2 linked regions of the Sagittula stellata E-37 genome follow. The protein of the gene in region 1 binds, or shares a complex with, the protein of each later gene. Links are inferred from orthologs where the notes say so. Each region holds a gene or a part of one and is shown on either strand. Other genes may lie near its edges.

What was found. Proteins that work in one complex are often made in the same cells at the same time.
Region 2: the proteins of dapF (region 1) and ABFK29_RS00365 are in contact, whole or in part, in a solved structure (PDB 5YGU), measured with the Escherichia coli proteins. The link is inferred for Sagittula stellata E-37 from one-to-one orthologs.

The regions. Positions count from the first base shown.
Region 1 is NZ_CP155729.1:4,263,802-4,267,431, reverse strand. The notes cover bases 383-3,372. They hold dapF (diaminopimelate epimerase), read right to left. Parts: upstream 2,303-3,372; coding sequence 1,463-2,302; downstream 383-1,462. Other genes in these bases: ABFK29_RS20315 (hypothetical protein), read right to left, coding at 2,351-3,358; mtaB (tRNA (N(6)-L-threonylcarbamoyladenosine(37)-C(2))-methylthiotransferase MtaB), read right to left, coding at 383-1,466. Also shown: ABFK29_RS20330 (FMN-binding negative transcriptional regulator), read right to left, coding at 1-82; more of mtaB, read right to left, coding at 201-382. UniProt on the Escherichia coli protein: Involved in the succinylase branch of the L-lysine biosynthesis and in the biosynthesis of the pentapeptide incorporated in the peptidoglycan moiety. Catalyzes the stereoinversion of LL-2,6-diaminopimelate (L,L-DAP) to meso-diaminopimelate (meso-DAP).
Region 2 is NZ_CP155729.1:65,607-68,664, reverse strand. What follows is about bases 321-3,058. They hold ABFK29_RS00365 (RNA pyrophosphohydrolase), read left to right. Parts: upstream 321-1,311; coding sequence 1,312-1,806; downstream 1,807-3,058. Other genes in these bases: ABFK29_RS00355 (lytic murein transglycosylase), read right to left, coding at 2,331-3,058; ABFK29_RS00360 (hypothetical protein), read left to right, coding at 1,806-2,291; ABFK29_RS00370 (S41 family peptidase), read left to right, coding at 321-1,244. In the rest of the region: more of ABFK29_RS00370, read left to right, coding at 1-320. UniProt on the Escherichia coli protein: Master regulator of 5'-end-dependent mRNA decay.

The DNA of each region.
Region 1 (3,630 bases):
AGAGCGTGCCGAAGGCGCGGCTGCGGGCAAAGTCGAGCGCCACCGTCTCGTCAGTCTGGCGAAAGGCTGGGTTGGTGTGCATGGTGTCTCCTGCCCGGGGACCCGGGCGGTGGCGTTTCTCACATTCCGCCAGAGCAGCGAAAAGCCGGGGCCGCTTCGGGCGTGTCGTTTCATTCAGTGGCCGTCGTGGCGAGGGAGGTTCAGAGCGGCATGGCGGTCAGGCGGGCGCCCTCCGTACCGGTGATACGCGCGGCGACGATCCGGCCGGTCGGTTGCGGCGCGGCAAAGGTCACCTCGGTGAACTGCTCCGTGCGGCCCATGTCGGGGGCTTCCATGAGGATCTGCGCCGTGCGGCCGTCCTGTGCCGCAAGGTGACGGGCCACGGCGGCATCGCCCGCGGCGCGCAGGCGGGCGGCCCGCTCCCTGATCGTGGTGCCGTCGACCCGGTTCGGGATCTTCGCTGCGGGTGTGCCGGGCCGCGCCGAGTAGGGGAACACATGCAGCCATGTCAGGCCGCAGTCCTCCACCAGGCGCAGCGAGGCGTCGAAGTGTTCGTCCGTCTCGGTCGGGAAGCCTGCGATGATGTCTGCGCCGAAGGTCATGTCGGGGCGCAGGGCGCGCGCTTCTTCGCAGAAGCGGATGGCGTCGTCGCGCAGGTGGCGGCGCTTCATGCGCTTGAGGATCAGGTCGTGCCCGTGCTGGAGCGACAGGTGCAGGTGCGGCATCAGGCGCGGCTCTGTCGCGATGGCCTGCATCAGGGCGTCGTCGGCCTCGATGGAATCGATCGAGGAGATGCGCAGGCGCGGCACGTCGGTGAGCCTGAGAATGCGCAGCACGAGATCGCCGAGGCGCGGCTCTCCGGGCAGGTCGGCCCCCCAGGACGTCAGGTCGACGCCGGTCAGCACGACCTCGTTGTAGCCTTCCTGCACGAGCCGCTTGATCTGATCGACCACGACACCGGCGGGCACGGAGCGCGAATTGCCGCGGCCATAGGGGATGATGCAGAAGGTGCAGCGGTGGTCGCAACCGTTCTGCACCTGCACGTATGCGCGCGAGCGGGTGCCGAAGCCGTCGATCAGGTGGCCGGCGGTTTCCTCGACCGACATGATGTCGTTGACCAGCACGCGCGGCGTGTCGCCGATGAAGTCGGGCGTCAGGCGCTGCCATGTCTCCGGCGCCATCTTTTCGGTGTTGCCGATGACGTGGGTGACCTCGTCCATCGCAGCAAAGCTGTCGGGGTCGATCTGCGCGGCGCAGCCGGTGACGATCAGCGGTGCGTCGGGGTTGTCGCGGCGCAGACGGCGGATCTCCTTGCGGGCCTTGGCCACCGCCTCGGAGGTGACGGCGCAGGTGTTGACGATCATCGCGTCGGTCAGCCCGGCGTCGGCGGCGAGGCGCTTCATCGCCTCGGTTTCGTAGGCGTTCAGGCGGCAGCCCAGTGTGGTGAACCGTGGCGCGTCGGTCATTGGCACAGCCACTCTGCGGTCAGCGTGCCCGTGAAGACGTGCGATGTGGGGCCGGTCATCCAGACGCCGTCCTCGCGCCAGTCGACATGCAGCGTGCCGCCGTCGAGGTCGATGTGCACGGCGCGCCCGGTCAGCCCTCGGCGCGCGGCGGCGACGGCGGTGGCGCATGAGGAAGAGCCGGATGCCAGTGTCAGCCCCGCGCCGCGTTCCCAGACCCGCATCCGCAGGTGGTCGGGGCCGATCAGGGTGGCCACCTGCACATTGGTCCGCTGCGGGTAGAGGGGGTGATGCTCGATCCTCGGGCCGAAGTCCGTGAGGTCAACGGCTTCCGCATCCGCCACGAAGAAGGTGCAGTGTGGGTTGCCCATGGACGTCGCCACGGGGTCGCCGTCAATGGGCAGGTGCAGGGTGTCCACTTCGCTTGCCAGGGGGATATTCTGCCAGTCGAGAACGGGCGGGCCCATGTTCACCGATGTCATGCCGTTGCCGGTATCCACCGCCTGCAGCGCGCCGTGGTCCGTGGTCAGGACAAGGCGATCCTTGCCGGTCTCGGTCATCAGGTGGCGGGCGATACAGCGCGTGGCATTGCCACAGGCCGCCGAGGTGGACCCATCGGAGTTCAGGAACACGAGGTGCGCGTCGGCATTGCCGCCCGGCTCGATCAGGGCGAGCTGGTCGAAGCCCACGCCCATGTGCCGGTCCGCCAGCCGCATGGCCAGTTCGGGCGTCACCTGGACGCTGCGCGCACGTGCGTCGATGACAACGAAATCGTTGCCCAGCCCGTGCATTTTCATGAAGGGCAAACCTGTCGCGCGCGCGTGATCCATGGCGCCCATATACGCCCGAAGACCAGCGCGCGCCAGAGGGGGCGGCAGGGTCTCCGCTTACTCCGTCACGTCCATGAAACGGCGCTCGGCGGCTTCGAGGAAGGGCACCAGCATGTCGGTGGTCGACTGGCGGTCGGCAAACCACGCGGCCGTCCGGCAAAGATGCGCGGCAAGCAGCGGGTGGCGGCCCACATCGTCCCGTTCCACGATCTCTTCGATGGAGCGCCAGCCGCGCGATTCGACCTCCCCCAGGATCAGCTTCAGCCGCTGGATGCAGTGCAGAACCGTGTAGATGGACAGGTACTCCATGTAATGGTCGAAATCATGCCCGCAGGACGGGTCGAAGCCGTCCTCGACGATCTCCAGCATCGTCTCTGCGTCGACCGGCCAGCTTTCGTCGCCGATCAGCCAGGCAAAATCCTCCGCCCCGTGGCGCATTCCGGCGTATTCGAAATCGAACCATCGCAGGCGACCGTCATCGCCAAGCGCGGCATTTCCGGAGCGGCAGTCCCACTTGACGAACTGGATGCCGCACTGGTCGAGGTAGGCGGGCAGTTCCACGCGGTTGAAGCTGTCGGGGATACCGCGGTCCAGCAATGGCCCGAGGATGTCGACATCGTTCACCAGTTGGGCCAGCCATTCGGCATTGTTGCCGAGCCGGGGCAGGGTGGTGCCAAGATCGGTGTGCCGGGCGGCCGCCTGTATGCGGAAGATCGCGGCCACCGCGTCCTCTGCCAGCGCGACACGGTCCGCAGCGGCGTGCTTGCGGATTTCCGTGTTCAGGCGGCGGCTGCCCACGTCGGACTGGAACATGATGTCGCCCATGACGCCATGGCAGACGGGGACGTCGTCGCAGACCGGCGCCAGTTTCTGGAGGATGAACGCCTCGAGATGCGTGCGGCGGAAGTTCGGACGCAAGGAACCGATCACCGTCATGTCGTCGAAATGCAGGCGCAGGCTCGCCCGGCTTTCGCCGCCGGGAAAGCTGATGTCGCGCACGGGCCGTTGAAACAGGGCTTCGGCGCCTGCCTTGATGCGTTCGTGTTTCCGCAGGGTCTTGTTCACGGGTCTGCCCCCTCAGCTTGCGCCACGCATGTTTCCCGACGTCCATGCGTAGCAGGTGATTCGTTCATCATTGCGGCGATTCCCGGTTCCGGATGCGACGGAATTGTGGCGGCGATCCGGGCCATTGTTGCCGGACCTCGTGACAGTTCCGGGGCGTGCCAGTGACGCAAGGTCATCTTCGAAACAATACCTGCATGACTGGGTCTGAAATTTGGCGAAACCATGACCTTGTGCCCACAATCCCTGATCTGGGTGGGGGCCTGGACAGCGCA
Region 2 (3,058 bases), 4.2 Mb from region 1 along the record:
AATCCGCCACCGTCTATGAGCAGCTCGACCTCTTTGGAGACATCTTCGAACGCATCCGCGCGCAGTATGTGGAGGAGGTCGAACCCTCCGAGCTGATCGAGGCGGCGATCAACGGGATGCTGACCTCGCTCGACCCGCACTCCTCCTACCTGCCACCCGACGACGCCGCCGACATGCGCGTCCAGACCCGCGGCGAATTCGGCGGCCTCGGCATCGAGGTGACGCAGGAAGAGGGCTTCGTGAAGGTCGTGTCTCCCATCGACGGCACCCCTGCAATGGAGGCAGGCGTCGAGGCCGGGGACTTCATCACCCACGTGGATGGCGAAAGCGTGCTGGGCCTGACGCTTGATCAGGCGGTGGACCTGATGCGCGGCCCGGTCGGGTCCGAGATCGTCATCACCGTGGTCCGCGAGGGCGAGGAAGAGCCTTTCGACGTCTCGATCATCCGCGACACCATCAAGCTCACAGCCGTCCGCGCCCGCACCGAAAGCGATGCCGTGGTGCTGCGGGTGACGACCTTCAACGACCAGACTTACCCCAACCTCGCCGAAGGTCTGGCGGAGCAGGTGGAAGAGCTGGGGGGCATGGACAACGTCAACGGTGTCGTCCTCGACCTGCGCAACAACCCCGGCGGTCTGCTGACACAGGCGATCCGCGTCTCTGATGCCTTCCTCGAAAAGGGCGAGATCGTTTCGACCCGTGGCCGCGATCCGGCTGACGGCGACCGTTACAACGCCACTCCGGGTGATCTGGCCGAGGGCAAGCCGCTGGTGGTTCTCATCAACGGCGGTTCAGCCTCCGCGTCGGAGATCGTCGCCGGCGCCCTGCAGGACCACCACCGCGCCATCGTCGTGGGCACGAAGTCCTTCGGCAAGGGCTCTGTCCAGACGGTCATGCCGCTTCGTGGCGACGGTGCAATGCGCCTGACCACAGCGCGCTACTACACGCCGTCCGGCCGCTCGATCCAGGCACTGGGCGTGTCGCCGGACATCGTGGTGGAACAGCCCCGCCGTGAGCCCGACGCAACGGAGGAGGAAGAGGCAACCAACGTCTTCTCCCGCTCCGAAGCCGACCTGCGTGGCCGTCTCGACAACGACTCCCTGACGGAGGAAGAGATCCAGCAGATCGAGGATGACCGCGCCAAGGCAGAGGCAGCCGCCAAGCTCCGCGAGGAGGATTACCAGCTGGCCTACGCCATCGACATCCTGAAGGGCCTGTCGAAACTGGCCCCGACCGACCAGTGAGGATGAACAAGGGCGGGCATGGTCCCGCCCTTTTCACATGAAGGCCATGACTATGATCCAGACCGAAATGACGCCCGAAGACATCGCCAAGCTGCCTTATCGCCGCAACGTCGGCGTGATGCTTGTGAACGCGGACGGCCATGCCTTTGTCGGCCAGCGTGCCGACCGGCAGCCGCACGAGCCGCCCGCATGGCAGATGCCGCAGGGGGGTATCGACAAGGGCGAGGACCCGCGCGCCGCCGCCCTGCGCGAGTTGACCGAGGAGACCGGCGTGACGCCCGACCTTGTCACCGTCGAGGCCGAGACCGAGGGCTGGATCGCCTACGATCTGCCGCACGACATCGTCCCGCGCATCTGGAAAGGCCGCTACAAGGGGCAGGAGCAGAAGTGGTTCCTGCTGCGGTTCCACGGCACCGACGACCAGATCCGGCTGGATGCGGACGAACATCAGGAATTTACCGAATGGCGCTGGCTGCCCGCCGATGAGGTCGTGGCCCAGATTGTGCCGTTCAAGCGGCCCGTGTACGAACAGGTCATTGCCGCGTTCAGGGGCCGCCTGTGATGCGCTGGCTGGTGGCGGCACTTGTGCTGTGCACCACCCAGGCGCAGGCCCTGTCCTGCCTGAAACCGGATGTGGTGCGCACCTACAAGGAGGTGGATGCCTCCCCGGACCGCTGGGGCGCAGCCGTGGGGCGGTTGGACTTCGACGAAAGCCGTTTGCCAGAGCCGCCACAGAACGATCCCAACGCCGCTCCGCCGGAAACGCCTCTGCGGGCGCAGCTGGTGGGCAAGACGCTCGACCGCGACGGGTTCACCAAGCCGTTCCAGGGCAATGTCACGCTGATCGTCCAGTGCTACGGACCATGGTGCGCGCAGCCGAAAAGCGGTCGGAAGTACCTCGTTTTCCTGAAGCGTGAACCGAACCGGCATGTCGCTTTTGCCGATCCCTGCGGCACCCGGCTGTTCGCCGATCCGTCGCGTGAGGACCTCGACAGGGTCAATTCGTGCTTCCGAAACGGCCCTTGTACGGAGCAGGGCCTGCCCTGATCCACGTGCAAAGGGGGGCGGGGGCCGAAGCCCCTTCCGTCAGCGCAGTTTCTTCAGCAGCTCCATGGAGGCGTAGCCGTCCGGCACCAGCCCGGCACGGCGCTGATACCCCCGGATCGCCTGCAGCGTCATCGGGCCGATGCGTCCGTCCACGCCCTTTGTGTCATACCCTGCCTGTGTCAGCCGGGTCTGAAGCTCCTTGCGTTCGGAGCTGGTCAGCGGTCGGTTGTCACGGGGCCATGAGCCCTGAAACTTGGGCCCGCCCATGATCCGGTCGGCCAGGTGGCCCACACCCATCGCGTAGGCGTCAGCCGCGTTGTAGCGCTTGATGACGCGGAAGTTCTTGAAAACGAGGAAGGCCGCGCCCTCGTGCCCGGCGGGCAGCAGGACAGTCGCCGCGCCGTAGTCGGGGACGGGCTTGCCATCGGTGCCCAGAACACCCAGTCGCGCCCAGGAGGAGGGCATGCGCTCCACGTTCGTCTGGTCATAGTCGAACCCGCGCGGCAGGACGACTTCGACGCCCCACGGCTGCCCGGCTATCCAGCCGTTCTTTTTCAGGTAATTGGCGGTCGAAGCCAGCGCGTCGGACGGATCGTCGCCCCAGATGTCGCGGCGTCCGTCGCCGGTGAAATCCACGGCGAGCGACTGGAAGGACGTGGGCATGAACTGCGTGTGACCCATCGCTCCGGCCCATGACCCGGTCATCCTGTCGGGTGTCGTGTCGCCCTGTTCGAGGATCTGCAAGGCGGCCACGAGCTGCCTTTCGA